3 regions of the Empedobacter sp. R132-2 genome follow, and region 2 is predicted to be linked to each of the others. Evidence: riboswitches for the same ligand, from Rfam matches in the RefSeq annotation. Region 2 holds a riboswitch; each other region holds the start of a gene.
What was found. Region 2 has a riboswitch for S-adenosylmethionine ahead of HXZ69_RS12495 (homoserine dehydrogenase). Riboswitches for the same ligand answer to the same signal wherever they lie in the genome.
Positions count from the first base shown of each region.

Region 1: it holds a riboswitch for S-adenosylmethionine, as region 2 does, so the genes downstream of both, HXZ69_RS14135 (hypothetical protein) here and HXZ69_RS12495 (homoserine dehydrogenase) in region 2, are expected to answer to the same signal.
Region 3: it holds a riboswitch for S-adenosylmethionine, as region 2 does, so the genes downstream of both, HXZ69_RS12645 (hypothetical protein) here and HXZ69_RS12495 (homoserine dehydrogenase) in region 2, are expected to answer to the same signal.

Region 1 covers NZ_JACAGG010000045.1:9,426-15,607, reverse strand. The annotation lists gene HXZ69_RS14145 (hypothetical protein) at 41-322, shown strand; gene HXZ69_RS14140 (alpha/beta fold hydrolase) at 375-1,169, opposite strand; SAM-I-IV-variant riboswitch at 1,746-1,840, shown strand; gene HXZ69_RS14135 (hypothetical protein) at 1,889-2,494, shown strand; gene HXZ69_RS14130 (PaaI family thioesterase) at 2,543-2,965, shown strand; gene HXZ69_RS15340 (VOC family protein) at 3,272-3,424, shown strand; gene HXZ69_RS14125 (AEC family transporter) at 3,831-4,745, shown strand; gene HXZ69_RS14120 (dienelactone hydrolase family protein) at 4,859-5,605, opposite strand; gene HXZ69_RS14115 (putative signal transducing protein) at 5,686-6,102, shown strand; gene HXZ69_RS14110 (beta-ketoacyl-ACP synthase III) at 6,161-6,182, opposite strand, start outside.
Region 2 covers NZ_JACAGG010000032.1:14,766-20,947, reverse strand. The annotation lists gene HXZ69_RS12505 (TonB-dependent receptor plug domain-containing protein) at 1-947, shown strand, start outside; gene HXZ69_RS12500 (thioredoxin fold domain-containing protein) at 947-1,393, shown strand; gene HXZ69_RS12495 (homoserine dehydrogenase) at 1,450-2,631, opposite strand; SAM riboswitch class I at 2,756-2,854, opposite strand; SAM riboswitch class I at 3,300-3,398, shown strand; gene HXZ69_RS12490 (homocysteine S-methyltransferase family protein) at 3,442-4,440, shown strand; gene metH (methionine synthase) at 4,428-6,182, shown strand, end outside.
Region 3 covers NZ_JACAGG010000033.1:15,716-21,897, reverse strand. The annotation lists gene aceB (malate synthase A) at 1-1,201, opposite strand, end outside; gene HXZ69_RS12650 (helix-turn-helix domain-containing protein) at 1,319-2,806, shown strand; gene HXZ69_RS12645 (hypothetical protein) at 2,864-3,109, opposite strand; SAM-I-IV-variant riboswitch at 3,153-3,252, opposite strand; gene HXZ69_RS12640 (ABC-F family ATP-binding cassette domain-containing protein) at 3,321-5,210, opposite strand; gene HXZ69_RS12635 (ABC transporter permease) at 5,245-6,182, opposite strand, start outside.

The DNA.
Region 1 (6,182 bases), on a different contig from region 2:
AATGCACAACGGGTATTATTTATTAGAAAATCATGAAAATTTGAAAGATTTAAAATACTTATACAAATCTTTCTTTAAATATAAAACTCCTTTAAAATATGGAAAATTAACCCATAACTCAATAAATTGGTATAAGACTCTTATTGATAGTTATGATTCTGACAATTATGATTTAAAATATAATGAAATAGTTAATAAATTAAACAAATTTTATATAACTGCTTCTGGTAATCCAAGAAAATATATTGATAATACTATTGATTTATTTAAAGAATTATTAGACAAAGAAATTATAAATTTAGACAAGAAGACTATTTCTTAATATATTATATAAAATTCACTAAAAAAAAGCTCCCTTGCAGGAGCTTTAGTTTTTATGCAACGTTATTTATATATTCTTTTTCGAGGATACCATCTACTATTTTTTCAACCTTATCGATGTTTGCTTTTAGTAATTCGTTATCTTCTATTTGTTCTATTTCGTGGAACTGCACATGTTTGTTAAACTCTTGCAGTTTGGCGTAATAACGTTTTAATTCTGCTTTGTTGAACAAGTTTCCATTCTTTACATAAATCACATGTATTTTTGATTTGATGTATTGCGAAACTTGCAATATATCGCCTCTATTGCGTGATATATCTATCGAATAGAAAATAGATTTCAGGTATTCGCTTTTAGCTGTTGGCTCTTTTACTAACCAATCTGTTGTTTTAAGACTTGCTGCTATCGGAATAATATTCAGCACCTTATTCGGGAACAAACATGCCATTTCCCACGCTAATCCTCCGCCTAAGTCTGCACCAATAATGGCAAAAATCTCGTCTACTTCCAATTCAAATAACGTCAACCAAAACAACACCGCTACATCGCGTGCTGTAATGTGATCGCGTGGTATATAGTCGTACTTTATGGTTTGGGAAACGCCATTTCCAGGAATATCTATACAGATTACCGTATACTCATTAAGATCAATTGCTTTGTTTTTTCCCATGACCCCATCCCAATGATAGGTACAATCTGAATCTCCGTGTAAGGAATGGTTAATCAAAATGACTGGAGCTGTTCCTAATGGAAGTCCAAAAAGTTGAAATGTTACCGAAACATTGTTTAAGATTGTGTTGTCCTCTAAGGGCCAAACTGGGATCGTTAATTGTTGTAAACTTTGCATTGTTTTTAATTTTATATTGGTAATTGTTGTTTTTGTTCAAAAAAAATCCCCATCGAAACTCGACGGGGAAACCTAAAATATATTAAAAAATAAAATCTCTTTTTAGTATACATGACTTTCCCACGTCTGGATATTCCAAACCTGTTTGCGAATCGACATATATAAGCACGTAAACTTCATTTTTTAATTACTTTGTTACTCAAATGTATAAAATAATTTTCGGCAAACAATTAAATTTATCTTAATTATTTGTAAAATTTTCAAAATCTTGATTTTTAATAGCGAAGTCGTCACCCTAAACTCGTTTCATGGTCGCATCTAATTCAGAACATAAAATTTATAACCACATAGAGAGATAGGTTTAACAATGTTGATGAATAGAGATAAATTGGAAAATGAATAAATGAACTAGTATTACGATGTATCTATATGGTAGAATATAAAAAAACAAATCAAGCAATTATTCAAAACTTTATTATCGAAACAATATCCAATTTAGAATAAAATTCTAAGTGATCATTTTAAAATAAAATTATTAGAAAAGATTACTACATATTCAATTTTTTATGTAGTTTTACACCGTATTTCGAATCGTAGAAAACGATACCAACCGAGAGGAGTCTCCACGGTGGTAAAACAATACGGGAGTTCATCCAAAAACAACGAAAAATCCCCTATTATCGAAATACAATAATTGTTTTATTTTAACTATTTATTGTATGTCACAAAACATTTCTGAGCTTAATTTAGCTCCTATATCAGATGAAAAATTGGTCGATTTTATCAATCAACAATTGCCTATTAAAGTTCCTGCGCTAAAAGATCATATTATTGAAGAATTCAAGAAAAGAGGTTTGGATTATCGCCATCTATACAATGTAAAAACAGATGAATTGAATATCAAACTTCCGCTTAGTTTGATTGATGGTTGCTTGTTCGAGCGTAATATTCCCAAACCGCCTTTGGTAGGTAATTTCTACGCTGTTGTACATAGATTGAGAAACTTTTTGCAACATAGCAAAGAATTGAACGGAAAACGCCTTAAAACGTTTCATTATATCTTCGATCAACTTTATTTACCTTATGAATTGATTGATATTATTTCGGAAGATGATGTCAAAAATCTAACTGAAGATGATGTATTTATTACCTTCAAAAACTCGAAACAACATTTCCCGAACAATAAGATTATCAATAAAATTCCGAAAAATAATTTATTGATTACTGTTGACAAAGGGAATTATTACCGCGGTTTGGATAAAGTAATTTTGTCACATCAAAATACGATTATCAAAGAAGAAAACTTGAATAACGTAACTGCATAACTGAAATTGCTTTCGACAAATCTCTATATTTGTTGAAAGCAATTTTATATGACGCCAGAAAAAAGAGAATTAGTAGAGGTAAGTTTTAATCGTTCAGAAACCTTAAAATTTTATAACGCATCACTTATCGAATGCGAAACGGACTATGTTTCGATTAAGATTCCAAAACAAGAAATGATGACACGTAAGCACGGAATGTTTAATGGTGCTATGATTGCTTCTTTGGTTGATGTTTCATCTGGTTATGCTGCTGTTTCTCACTATGACGACGATTGTTATGTGGTAACAGTTGAGTTAAAGGTGAATTATTTACGACCTGCTTTGGGTGATTATTTACTATCAAAAGCCTATGTGATAAAAGGCGGAAAAAAGATAAGCACCATACGCACAGAGATTTTTGTGGTTGACGAAACGACGAACAAAGAAACGCATGTGGCTACTTCTTTGGTGACTATGATGAGAATAAAATAAAGATATAATTTGTCTCAACTTTTGAATAAATGACCACATAGAGACATAGAAATAGATGTTTATTTTGATATAGAAATCAGTAGTATAATTCTACCTTTTTTATATGAAAAAACCGTCATTTCGAGTGAAATTCTGTAAGAATTTTGTGTCAAGAAAAAGGTTTTTTGAAAGAAAAGAATAATAACTAATTGAAGGAAATAATTTACTTATAGCGCAATTAATTAAATCAATTCGTCTTGATGTTTTCTTCTGTTTAGTTGGTTTACTTTTATAAAAAATCGCAGAATGAAAATATAAGAATTACAATTGTTTACAAATGATTTAGAAAAAACGAAATCATTTTATACAACTATTCTAGCTTTTGAGTTAATTGAAGAAACCGATAATCAGTTTAGTTTACAAGTTGGTTGGACAAGATTAACTTTTGTAAAACGAATGAAGAATATATTTAGCTTATGAGAACTAAGCAGAATTTGATCAACATTCTATTTTTGGAATTTCTGAAATTGGTTTACCTACAACTTATATTGAAGCAACTAATCATATATTATAATAGAAAACAACATCTAAATTCTGAAAAGGAGATTTTGATACTTTTGGTACTAATGGCTCAGATGAAGGGAAAATATTATTACTAAATTATTTTATTAAAACAACTTAGTTTCCTACAACTGATACAATAATTCCTGCTCCATTTACAGCTATTTTGGAAAATGAAAATCATTATTCAAAAGTAATTTTAGATAATAATAAATTAAATATATCTAATCTTGCCATTTTATAAAAAATAAGCATTGAATAAAAAGTGATATCTTTAGGGTAAAAAAAAATGGGATTGTAACTTTGCATTCTAAATATCTAAAAAATGGTAAATTTTATATTAATCGCAGTCTGCATAATCGCCGGAATGGTGTTTAAAGCAACAAAATCTATACATCCTGATGCACATAAAGGGATCAATACATGGATTTTATATTTAGCTTTACCAGCAGTCTCGTTTAAGTATTTACCAAAAGTAGAATGGTCGCAAGAAATGCTATTCCCTATCTTTTCGACTGTCATTATTGCCGTTGGAAGTTTATTTTACATGAAATTCTACAGCAAAGCAAAAGGCTATTCGGAGCGTTCGAGAAGAACATTGGAATTGGCAAGCGGCTATAGCAATACCTCTTTTATTGGTTTCCCTTTGATCTCAGCATTTTATGGAGAAAAATATTTAAGTATTGCGATTATTTGTGATCAAACCATGTTTTTGTGCTTATCAACCATCGGAATAGTTTCTGCATTAAAAGGAGGAAGTAATGGATCTGGAGCAATAGATTCTAAATTTATCTTGAAACGATTATTTACTTTCCCTCCATTTTTGGGTTGTATTAGTGCATTGATTTTATCTCAATTTATCGACTTATCTCCTGCCGAACCATTCTTCGATAAATTAGCTGCAACTGTAGGTCCGTTGGCTTTATTTTCAGTTGGACTGCAATTAAAGTTTAATGGTTGGAGAAAATTATGGTCACAAATTTCGATGTCTATGGTTTACAAATTAATGATAGCGCCTGCAGTTGTAATGCTTTTAGCCATCGTAATTGGGATAAAAGGTGATGTGGCTAAAATCTCTATTTTTGAAGCTGCAATGCCTACATTAGTAACATCGAGTATTATTGCGGAACAATTTAAACTCAACACCAAACTAACCAATTTGATTATTGGAATCAGTATTATTATAGGCTTTTTTACAGCTGCTTTTTGGTATGAAATGATACAGTTGTTTATTCAGTAGATTTCTTATTATGTTTTTTTTAAAATTGTATCGAGAATTAAGATGAATTTTATCTTCTAAAACCTTATTCTCGATACAAAATTCTAAAAATAATTTCACTCGAATTAATGGTTTTATTTCAATACTTCTTTTAAAAACAATAATGTATGTTGCCACGCTCTATCTGCCATTACTTTATTGTAATCTGGTGATTCTGGATTGGTAAATGTATGTTTTGAATTTGCGTAAGTAATCATTTGCCAATCTGTTTTTCCTTCGTTCATTTCAAGTACCAAATTCGAAATATCTTCAGGTTTTACAGATTCGTCATCAGCTGGATGTTCTACTAAAACTTTTGTTTTAAGAGGGATATTTTTTCGAGCCAAATCTTTTGCTAATCCACCATGAATAGAAACAACGCCAACAATAGGTAATTGCGCACGAGCAGCTTCTAATGCGCCTGTTCCTCCAAAACAATAACCAATTACAGCAATTTTGCTTGGATCTGCACCAGCTTTGATTAACTCTTTCAACGCCAAATCAATTCGTTTTTGATAAGCTGCAAAATCAGACTTGTATTTTCCTGCTATTTTAGCCGCTTCCGCATTATCTTTCGGATTGCTTCCTTCTCCATAAATATCTGCAACAAACGCAATATAACCTTCTTTTGCTAAATCTATTGCAGCTTGTTTTGCTTCGTTATCAGCTCCTTTCCAAGCAGGTAAAATCAAAACTCCTGGACTTTTCTTTGTTGTATTATCGGTTACTAAACCATTCAATTTTTGTAAGCCATCTTTGTAAGCAACTTGTTTTAGGTTTTGCGCATGTGTCGTATTCATCATCAATACAATTAAAAATAAACATTGAATTACATTTTTCATCTACTAAAAAATTTAAAACATTAAGATAAAAAGAACTAATTTTATATCGGATATTGAATTGAATTTTTAACACAATTAGTATGGAACTTATTACATTAAAAACATTTGAAAGCCCTATTGAAGCACATATTTTACGTTCAAAATTAGAGAGTGAACAAATTGATGCTTTTGTTATTGATGAACATTCGGTTGGGATGAATCAGTTTTTGTCGAATGCCATTGGTGGCGTGAAAGTAAAAATTAAGAAAGAAGATACTGATCGTGCTATGAAAGTTTTAGAAGAAATTGATACTTCAAATTATACCAATGATTTGGATGAAATTCTTGTTTGCCCTAAGTGTGAAAGTAATGAGTATTACAGCAATTACAAGTCAATGAAAGGTGGAAAAGGTTTACTTTCTTTATTATCTTCTATCATATTTTGGGTTTACCCAATTTACTACAAAAACGTGTTCAAATGCAAGAAGTGTGGTGAAGAATTTAATAGTTTACAATAAAAAAAGAACGACAATTTCTTGCCGTTCTTTATGAACAAAAATATATGATTTTTATTGATTAAATTGTCCAACGCAATAAG
Region 2 (6,182 bases):
ATACACAGATTCCTGGTATTTTTGTACAAGACGAATGGACATTAAATTCTGAAAACAAATTATTACTTGGTTATCGATTTGATTATGATAAAACACATAAAGGAATACATTCTCCAAGAATTGCATACAAATTTTCACCTTCATCTCATCATACTTTAAGAGCAAGTTTTGGTACGGGATTTCGTGTTGTGAATGTCTTCACAGAAGATCATCGTGCATTAACTGGAGCTAGACAAGTAGTTTTTGAAAATGAATTAAAACCTGAAAAATCATATAATGGAAATATTAATTATGTATTCAAACTACCAACTTCTTTCACCGCTTTAAACTTTGATTTTACAACATTCTATTCTTATTTCACAAACAAAATTATTGCTGATACAGATACTGACGAAACAAAGATTATCTATGACAATTTAGATGGACACGCAATATCTCAAGGAGTTTCTTTAAACATAGATGCAACATTTGACTTTCCTCTAAAAATAATGCTTGGCGCAACCTATATGGATGTATACAAAAAAGAAGATGGAGAAAAAGAAGTTCAATATCATGCACCAAAATGGTCTGGAAATTTCTTAGCAAGTTATACATTCAAAAAAGGTTTTACTGTTGATTTAACCGCCAATTATAATGACAAAATGAAATTACCTCAAGTAGAAAATGATTATCGACCAGAATATTCAAAACCAACTGTTATTGCAAATATTCAATTAAGTAAATCATTTAAGAATAATATTGAAATCTATGGTGGAATCAAAAATATTTTTAATGTTTTACCAAAAGGCGATGTTATTGCTCGTTGGTGGGACCCATTCGGAGAACCTGGAAATGGCGTTACTCCTCCTAAAGGAAGAAACGATGTTATTTTTGAACCAAATGATTACAGCTATACACCTATGCAGGGAACAAGAGGTTTTATAGGTGTTCGATACAATTTACGTTAATGAAAATCTGGTACTTCATATTCATTTTATCATCATTGAATCTCCAAGCACAGATTTCATTAGAAAAATTTAATTCAATTTCTAATGAAAATCCTAAACCAATTCTACTTTATTTTTCGACAAATTGGTGTAGTTACTGTATGATTCAAAAGAAACAATTAAAAAAGGATAAAGAATTACTTCAAATTCTAAATAATGACATTTATTTTATTGAATTTGAAGCAGAAACAAATGAATCTATTATCTTTTTAAACAAAAAATATGAACCTAAATCGAATAAAAAAACTCACCTATTTTTAGAAGAATTCATTGATAAAAATGAACAAATTAGTTATCCATATTGGGTTTTAATCTCAAAAGATTATAAAATTGAAATGACTTATACTGGATTAATTAAAAATAAACCCCTAAAACTTTTATTGGAAAAGTATTTACAAAAACCTTAATTTTTAGATTTACAAAAAAGCCTCAATTAATATTGAGGCTTTTTAATCACAAAAATTTACTCAAACGCAATTATCGAAAGTTTTGGATTTTCAATAGTCTCTTTTTGTTTGAGCTTTTCTATATCAATCACACCAACAATATGATTGTAATTTTTACTCTGATAACGTTCTTCTATTTCATCAAAAATATTTGAAACATCATCTGCTTGATTCTCAAAACCGATATAAATTCGCTTCTTTCCTGTTTGATTAAAAACTCCTTCTTCTTTGTTTTCATATTTTCGAATCGAATATTGATAATCATATTTCAACGCAGAAATATCACTCAAAACAGCCGAAGAAGTTGGGAAACGCCCTGCTCCTTTTCCATATAAAAATTGCTCATCTGAAAGCGAACTTCCAATCAAAACTCCATTATATTCGTTATTCACAAGCGCAATTGTTTTATTTAATTCAACAAAAGTTGGCAAAACTGTTGATGTAATTTCACCCGTTTGATGATTAATTTTAGAATTAGCAATCAACTTTATTGTATAATTTTTTTCTTTTGCGTATTTAAAATCTTCAACTTTCAATGAAGTAATTCCTTTTCGAATAACTTGATCAACATCAATCTTTTTACCGAAAGCATGCAACGTAATAATTGCTAATTTACTCGACGCATCAAAACCTTCTACATCAGCCGTTGGATCAGCTTCTGCAAAACCACTTTCTTGCGCTGCTTTTAAGGCATCTTGATACGACTCATTTTCATTCGCCATTTTCGTCAAAATGTAATTTGTTGTCCCATTTACAATTCCAGATACATAATTCAATAAATCGTTATCAAAATATTCTTCTAGATTTCTAATAATCGGAACTGACCCGCAAACAGAGGCTTCATAAAGAAAAGAAACATTGTTTTGTGCTTGCAAATCCAATAATTCTTTGTGATGATCTGCAATCAATTTTTTATTTGCACTTACCACATGTTTACCTTTATTGAACGCTTTTATAATGATATCATGTGCCGCATCAGCATCCGAAATTAACTCAACAACAACATTTATTTCATCGTCATTTAAAATATCATCCGCATTAGTCGAAAATAATTCAGACGGAGCATTTCTAGATTTAGAATTATCTTTAATTACAATTTTTTTAATTGCAGCATTCAATTGTGGTTTTTCTTCCAATACCTTGTAAATTCCTTCTCCTACAACTCCAAATCCGAACAATCCGATATTTATTTTTTTCATTTATTTGTTTTGTTTTTAATTATTTACCAAAGAAAAGTGAAGAAAAAAAATGGTTCAATCGCATAAAAACAATTGAACCATTTTGAATAAAGAATATTATTGAAGATTGGTTTACAGTAGTTTTTATTCATCTTTCCTATAAGGATGGATTTAGCACCTTGATTCATTAATCAGGTTGCTAAAGTTTCTTTGGGCCATTTCCCTCCACTTTTCTTGATAAAATGTAAATTTTAATGAACTATTTCTGAGGACAAATTTAGGCGAAAGAATTCTATATATCCAAATTAATTTCATTTCTTTAATTTAATATTTTCCGTAATTATAGATAAAAATACACAAATAATGAATTTTATTCTATAAATATTTATAGACAAAAATAATTTTCTAAAAAATACAATTAAAAGAAAAAACAAATCTTAATAATTTTTAATAAAACCCTATTTTTATTAAAAATATTCTAAAAACTACAATTTTCAATAACTAATTAAAATATTATTTCTTTAAAATAGTAATTTTAAAGAAATATTTTCTAAAATAAATTTCAAAAATGACCTATTAGAGATTTTGAACTATTTCAAACAAAAATTATTTCTATGAACCAAGTTTCGAACTCGTTTTTTTCAATCTTGATTTTTTTATTCTCAATACTTTAAATAATTTTGCACATAGCTTTATAAAGAAAGATGGAGGGAATAGGCCCGTTGAAATCTTAGCAACCCAAAGTATAGTTGGGTGCTAAATCCTACTCAAATAGAGAAAGATAAGGACTTACCTCACACTTCTTCCCATAAGGCTTTTAAAATATTTAGAATGAAATTAGACGATATACTAAAAGAGCGTATTGTTATTTTAGATGGTGCAATGGGAACGATGATCCAAAAGCACAATTTACAAGAAGAAGATTATCGTGGAGAACGATTCAAGGATTTTCATACTTCTTTAAAAGGAAATAACGATTTATTGGTTTTAACCCAACCTCAAATCATAAAAGATATTCACCGAGAATATTTGGCTGCTGGTGCAGATTTAATCGAAACAAATACGTTCAATGCCAATATTATTTCTATGGTTGATTATGATATGGTTGATTTGGTTGATGAATTAAATTACGAAGCCGTTCGCTTAGCAAAAGAAGCTTGTGAAGAGTTTTCTACCCCAGATAAACCTCGTTTTGTAGTTGGATCTTTAGGTCCAACCAACAAGACAGCCTCTATTTCGCCACAAGTAAATGACCCTAGTTATCGCGATGTGGATTTTGATTTATTGGCAAATGTATATTATCGTCAAGCAAAAACAATGTTAGAAGCTGGTGCAGATATTTTACTTGTCGAAACTATTTTTGATACTTTAAATGCAAAAGCAGCATTTTATGGAATTCAAGATGCGATAGAAAAAACAGGAATCAACGTTCCTCTAATGGCTTCTGGTACAATAACAGATAAATCTGGACGTACACTTTCTGGACAAACAACAGAAGCTTTCTTGATTTCATTAGAACATATTGATTTAATTTCAGTTGGGTTAAATTGTGCTTTAGGTGCAACAGATTTGATTCCATATTTAGAAGTATTAGCCGAAAAAGCACCATTTTATGTCAGCGCATACCCAAATGCTGGTTTACCAAACGCTTTCGGTGGATACGATGAAACTCCTGAAATGATGCGAGATTTTATCAAACCTTTCTTAGATAAAAAATTGGTTAATATTTTGGGTGGATGTTGTGGAACTACACCAGATCATATCAAATTGATGGCAGATTTAGCAAAAGAATACGAACCTCGAAAAATTAGTGAACAATGTCAGGCGTAAAAATTCAACTTTCTGGATTAGAACCTTTAATTGTACGAGAAAATTCAAACTTTGTAAACGTTGGCGAACGTACAAATGTAACTGGTTCTAAAAAATTCTTGCGATTAATCAAAGAAGAAAAATTTGAAGAAGCACTTCAGGTTGCACGTGACCAAGTGGATGGTGGCGCGCAAATTATCGATATCAATATGGATGAAGGTATGCTTGATGGTGTAGCTTCTATGGTAAAATATTTGCGTTTGATTGCTTCTGAACCTGATATTTCGAAAGTTCCAATTATGATTGATTCTTCGAAATGGGAAATTATTGAAGCTGGTCTAAAAAATGTTCAAGGTAAAGCGATTGTCAACTCAATTTCTTTAAAAGAGGGAGAAGAATTATTTATCGAACATGCGAAGAAAATTAAACGTTACGGTGCTGCAACAGTGGTTATGGCGTTTGATGAGAAAGGTCAAGCGGATAATTATGAACGTCGAATCGAAATCGTAAAACGTTCGTATGATATTTTGGTAAATCAAGTAAATTTCAATCCAAGAGATATCATTTTTGATGTGAATATTTTCCCAGTTGCAACAGGAATGGAAGAACATCGCCGTAATGCCATCGATTTTTTTGATGCAACAAAATGGATCAAAGAAAATCTTCCGCATGCGTTAGTTTCGGGTGGAGTTTCGAATGTTTCATTTTCCTTCCGTGGAAACAATGCGGTTCGTGAAGCGATGCACACGGCGTTTTTATATCACGCCATTAAACACGGAATGGACATGGGAATCGTCAATCCAGAAATGATTGAGATTTACGATGATATTCCAAAAGATTTATTAGAACACGTTGAAGATGTTTTATTGGATCGACGTGACGATGCAACAGAGCGTTTGATTGATTTTGCCGAACATCTAAAAGGTGTTACAAAAGAGAAAAAGAAAGATGATGCTTGGCGCGAATTACCTTTAGAAAAGCGTATTGAAATTTCTTTAGTAAAAGGAATTACAGAATTTATTGACGAAGATACTGCAGAAGCTTTGAAAAAAATTGGTTCGCCATTACGTGTTATTGAAGGTCCTTTGATGGACGGAATGAACGTTGTTGGAGATCTTTTCGGAAGCGGAAAAATGTTCTTGCCTCAAGTAGTTAAATCGGCTCGCGTAATGAAAAAATCTGTTGCTTATTTAACGCCATTTTTAGAGGAAGAAAAACTTAGAAATAAAACAGACAAAGAGCCTTCTAAAATCTTAATGGCAACTGTAAAAGGTGATGTTCACGATATCGGAAAAAATATTGTTTCAGTCGTTTTAAGCTGTAATGGTTTCGAGATTATCGATTTAGGCGTAATGGTTTCTTCTGAAACAATTTTAGACGAAGCGCAAAAAAATAATGTCGATGTGATTGGTCTTTCTGGATTGATTACTCCATCCTTAGATGAAATGGTGCATGTTGCCAGAGAAATGAAACGTCTTAATCTTGATATTCCACTGATGATTGGTGGCGCAACAACTTCTAAGGCACATACAGCTGTAAAAATTGCACCAGAATATGACAAAGCAATTCATGTTTTAGATGCTTCTCGTTCGGTTACGATTTGTCAAAAATTGATTGGAAATCAACAGGAGGAATTGCTAACAGAAACTACTACTGATTACATAAAAATTAGAGAAGGTTTCTTAAATCGTGCTGTATCAAAGGAATACTTATCGATTGAAGATGCTCGAAAAAATAAACTAAAAGTTGATTTTGAAGAAAAT
Region 3 (6,182 bases), on a different contig from region 2:
ACAAAGCCTCGGCAGTTGTTACAACATCTTCTCGCTTATTGTCAATTTGATTAGCTTGTGGCATATATTCGTCAAAAATATCTTTTGCGACTTTTACCAAAGCAGGATGCGCAACCCACGTTCCATCGTGTCCATTTTTTACTTCGCGAAGTTTATCATTCTTCACTTTTTCAAAGGCAATTTCATTGGCTTTTTCATCATTCTTAATCGGAATTTGAGCAGCCATTCCACCAATTGCATGTATGTTTCGTTTATGACAACGTTGAATAACTGCTTGCGAATATGCAGCCATAAAAGGCGAAGTCATCGTAACTTGTGAACGATCTGGAACAATAAAATTTGGGTGTTTCTTAAATTTTTTGATATAAGAAAATATATAATCCCAACGACCGCAGTTAAGGCCTGCGATGTGGTCTTTTAATTCGTAAATAATTTCATCTAACTGAAAAGAAGCTGTTATAGTTTCGATCAAAACTGTAGCTTTAATCGTAGCTTGTGGAATGTTTAAATAATTTTGTGCGAAAACAAAAACATCGTTCCACCAGCGTGCTTCTAGGTGATGTTCTAATTTAGGAAGATAGAAATAAGGCCCACTTTGCTTGGAAAGTAACGTGTGTGCATTATGGAAAAAATATAAACCAAAGTCAAATAGTGAGCCTGATATTTCTTGTTTATCTATTATGATATTCTTTTCATTCAAATGTAAACCTCTCGGTCTTACAAGCAAGACAGCAGTTTTTTCGTTTAATTGATACTTTTTTCCATTATTTTCCAATGAAATAGTACCATTTACTGCATCTCTTAAATTTTGTTGTCCTTGAAGATTGTTATCCCACGTTGGAGAATTGCTATCTTCAAAATCGGCCATAAATGTTTTAGCGCCAGAATTTAACGCGTTAATTACCATTTTACGGTCAACTGGACCAGTTATTTCAACGCGTCTGTCTTGTAAATCAGCTGGAATAGGAGCTGCTGTCCAATCCCCATTTCTGATTTCTTTTGTTTCTGACAAAAAAGTTGGAAAATTACCCAAATCAAAAAAGATTTGTCTTTCTTGTCGATTCGCCAAAAGTTCTAAACGTCTTTCATTGAAATTTTTGTGTAAAGCTGTTAAAAATTTAACTGCTTCGGTTGTCAAAACATCTGGATAACTATCCAGCTTATTCTGCGATAATTTTAATTCACTTGTAATAGTATCCATTTTTTGTGTTTTTGTTGTAATTTTGGTTTTGGTTATTCGAGCGGAATTTTACTTTCAGCGAACGTTCGCTAAATTATAAAAATTCGTTTACATTTACCAAATATTTTTGAAAAAATTATGCAAGAAGAATACATTAAATTAATTTTTGGGTTAAAACTAAAACAAGTTAGAACGGCTAAAGATTTGTCATTGTTTAAGTTATCTAAGCTAACTGGACTTTCGAAATCGTATTTGAATGAGATCGAAAAAGGTAAAAAATATCCAAAAACTGATAAAATTGTTGCTCTTGCCGAAGCGTTGGAAATTCCTTACGATGAGATAGTTTCATTAAAATTGGATAAAAATTTAGCACCAGTCGCTGAGATTTTACAATCAAATTTATTACAAGAAATTCCTTTGGAACTCTTCGGAATTGAAGAAAGAGATTTAATTGAGATCATTTCTAACGCACCAATGAAGGTAAATGCATTTATTTCTACGTTGATTGAAATAGGTAATAATTACAATCTTACGCGCGAAAGTTTTTTCTTGGCTTCGTTGAGGTCTTTTCAGGAAGCAAATGATAATTATTTTCCTGAAATTGAAAAATCAGCAAAAAGTTTTTTACAAGAATATTTGATTGAATCTGAAGATTTTGTAAAAAATGAAACGATGGAAGAAATTCTGAAAGAGGAATATAATTATACCATTCTTTATGAAGATTTCACTTCTTTAGGAGGGAAGGATTTAGCGAAATTGCGTTCTATTTTTATCAAAGAGAAAAAACTTTTGTATATCAATATCAATTCTGATAATGATCAAAAACGATTTATTCTGGCGAAAGAATTAGGCTATAATTACCTTGATTTGAAGGAGCGTTTGTATACATTTTCGTGGGCAAGTTTCGATAATTTTGATCAATTGTTAAACAATTTTTATGCATCTTATTTTGCTGGAGCGTTGTTGTTACCAGAAGAAAAATTGTTGAAGGATATGCAGAATTTGTTTGCTATAGAGCATCATGATTTGTCTAAATTTCAAGAAATTCTTGGAAAATATACCGAATCTCCTGAGACGGTTTATCAACGAATGACAAATTTGTTACCCAAACATTTTAATATTCGTGATTTGTTTTTCTTGCGTTTGTCAGCAAAAGTTGGCTCAAATTCATATAAATTAACGAAAGAACTTCACCTTAATCAACAACAATCGCCACAAGCAAATGAAACGGATGAGCATTATTGTCGTCGTTGGGTTTCGTTAAATGTTTTGAAAGAATTGGAAAAACATCAAGATGATCATCATGAGATTTCTGCACAAATTTCGTTGTATCCGTTCAATAATAATCAAAAATATTATGTAATTTCTTCAGCAACGAAAGATCCATTCAATCCAAATTATTTAAGAAGCGTAACGATAGGTGTGTTGTACAAATCAGCACAACGTAAAATTAAATTTATGAATGACCCATCAATTCCTGTAAAAGAAGTTGCGGTTACATGCGAAAATTGTGGGATGAAAGATTGTGCAGAACGTGTTGCTGAACCAATTCGTTTTGAAAAAGATATCCGAAATAAACGATTAAATGTTACGATTAATGATTTTATAAAAGAGCAGAGTAAGTAATATTGTCTACCATAAAATAAAAAGGAAAACTTGTTTCAAGTTTTCCTTTTTTTATGTTTAATCTAAATATTCTAATCTATTTTCAATTAATATTACATAATGTTGAAGCGAAAATGTGTTTCCTCTTTCTATGGTTGTGCTATCAAAATTACGGTATTGTAATTCGTCAAATAATGTTTTGACATAACATCTTCTTGCAGAATTCCAAGAACTGTTTCCTACATTTTGATTAAAGCGATCGACTAATTCGTTGTCAGTTAATTCACGGAATAATACGACAAATTCATTTTTTAGATTTTCCATTGTTTTAATTTTTTAATGATAAAAACAACAGGATAGAGTGGAGAATAACCTTTTATTTTGGCGTTTGCCCTCATTCTATACCACCGTAGCGTGGTTTTGGCTCGGTTGGTGTTCTGACTTTTCAGAAACTCCTGATGATTGATAGAGTAAATGTAGGAATAAATTTTTAAAACAAAAAAAGGAACTCAAAAAAAGTTCCTTTTCAATATTTTTATTCGCTTAATTCTAACCAACGAAATTCTTTTTCTTCTAATTCGTTTACAATTTTTTGAAGTTCCTCTCCAATAGTTGCGATTTTGTCATAACCTAAATTTGGGTCGGAAAGTAAATTCGTTAATTCTTCTTTTTTGGCTTCAAGAATTGGTAAAGATTTATTAATTTCTTCTAATTCTCGTTGTTCTTTAAACGATAATTTTTTTGGTTTTGTCTCTACAACTTTCTCTTTCGATTCAACTTTTTCCTGAATAACGATTTCTTTTTCAATCTTTTTATCGTCAGTTACAGGCTTGTTTTTATTCTCGATGTGATATTCTGTATATGTTCCCATATAACGAGAAATTTTTCCTTCGCCTTCAAAAATCATCAATTCATCGACCACCTTATCCATAAAATATCTATCGTGGGAAACAACTAATAAACAACCTTGATATTCTTCTAAGAAACTTTCAAGAACCGTTAAAGTAGGTAAATCTAAATCGTTTGTTGGCTCATCAAGAATCAAAAAGTTAGGATTTTTGTACAAAATTGCTAATAATTGCAGACGTTTTTTCTCTCCACCACTCAACTTTGAGATGAATGTATGTTGTTGTTCTGGCGTAAATAAAAACATTTCTAAGAATTGTTCTGCACGCATTTCTTTTCCATTAGAAAGAGGGAAAAAATCTGCAATATCTTTCACAAACTCAATGACACGTTCGTCGCCTTTAAATTCTATTCCATCTTGTTTAAAGTGTCCGATATTTAAGGTTTCTCCACGTTCAATTGTTCCAGAATCCATAGTTTCGATTCCTTCTAACATTTTTAAGAAAGTGGTTTTTCCAACACCATTTTTTCCGACTAAACCAATTTTTCCACCACGAGCGAATATATAAGAGAAATCATCTAAAATTTTCTTTTGACCAAATGCTTTCGAAACATGTTCCATTTCGATGATTTTTTGACCCAAACGCGTCATCACCATTTCTAATTTTACTTGTTGATCGACAATTTTATGTTTAGCCACTTTTTCAGTATCATAAAACGCATCAATACGAGATTTAGACTTTGTTGTACGCGCTTGTGGTTGACGACGCATCCATTCAATCTCTTTACGATAAAGGTTTTTCGCTTTGTCAATTGTCGCATTTTGATTTTCGATACGCAATGCTTTATTCGTAATATAAGTTTCGTAATTTCCCGAATGTACATACAATGTTTTGTCCTCCATTTCGAGAATTTTGGTACAAATTGCATCTAAGAAATAACGATCGTGCGTAACCAAAATCAATGTTTTGTTTTCTTTGTTCAAGAAATATTCAAGCCATTCCACCATTTCAATATCCAAATGGTTGGTAGGCTCATCCAAAATCAAAAGAACATATCCAGTTTCGAAACTTAAATCAATCAAAAATTTTGCTAAAGAAATACGTTTTCGCTGACCTCCAGAAAGTTTTCCAATTTTTTGCTCCAAGAAATCAATCTTCAATTTTGATAAAATTTCCTTGATTGTTGGTTCAACTTTCCATGCATCTAAAACATCCATTTTTCCCATTAAATCAATTAAATCAGGATTTGTTGGATCATTTTCGATCATGTTTTCATATTGACGAACAATATCTAAAACTTCATTCGAATGATTGAAAATATATTCTTCACTTTTTAAATTTTCGTCAAAGTCATCACTTTGATCTAACATCAAAATTTTAACACCTTTATTTGGGCGAACTTCGCCAGAATCAGCCGTTTCTAATCCAGCTAAAATTTTAAGTAAAGTAGATTTCCCACTTCCGTTTTTTGCTACGAATGCGATTTGGTCTCCTTCATTCACATGAAAATTTACATCTTCAAACAAAGTTCGGATTCCATATGATTTGGTTAGATTTTCAACTGTAAGAAAATTCATGGTTTATTATCTGTTTTGTAGTTAAAAAAAGATGCTAAATCTTTTCTGTTCCGATTTGTTTCATCGATTGTTTAGCTTTTCTTATTTTAACGATTAGAATAGCCAAAGATAAGATAAAGCAAATACTTCCTATTACAATTAGATTATTTAAATGTGGTTGAATTAACGCAGGATCGCCTTTTTCGATGAAAAGTATTCGGAATATTTTCAAATAATGTGTTAATGGAATGCAATCTGCAATTGCTTGAATCCATTTTGGCATTTGACTTAAAGGCCATGTAAATCCACTTAAAATAAAACTTGGTGTTGCAACAACCATCAAAACTTCGGTTGCTTTTAATTGGCTTGGAAGGAGAATGCTGACTAAAAATCCTAAAAAACAAACGGCTAAAATAAATGCAAGAGAAGAAGTGAAGAATGGCCAAAATTCGGTCTCTAATTTCATGTCATAAAACATTCCGAACCAGTAATACAGCATATATATAAATACTGACATAAATAAATAAGGGAAAGTTTTGACGAATAAAATGGTAAAAGGATTGGATGATTTTAAGATCAATTCATTAAATGTCCTATTCTCAAATTCTGAAGCAAATGAAAGTGCTAAACCTAATAATAAAACCTGTTGTAATACGGTTAATAAAACACCTGGAAGCATAAAATATAAGTAGTTTCCACTTCTGATATTTTGACGAATCATCGTTGATTTGAATGGTTCGTAGCTTTGTGTTGCAATATATTCAGGAACGCCTTGTTTCCGAGCTGTTTCTATCGAAATTCCGGCTTTCATTGTTGTTAAAACTGTCGTAATTGCGATTGCCGCTGTATTAGAAGTTAACGTGTTTGAAGCATCTACAAAATAAGCGATTTCGGGTAATTTTTTTTGTTGTACATCAGATTGAAAGTTTCGAGGAATAACAACCACAACTTCAGCTCCGATTGCTAAAGCTTTATTCTTAGAATCAAACGTTG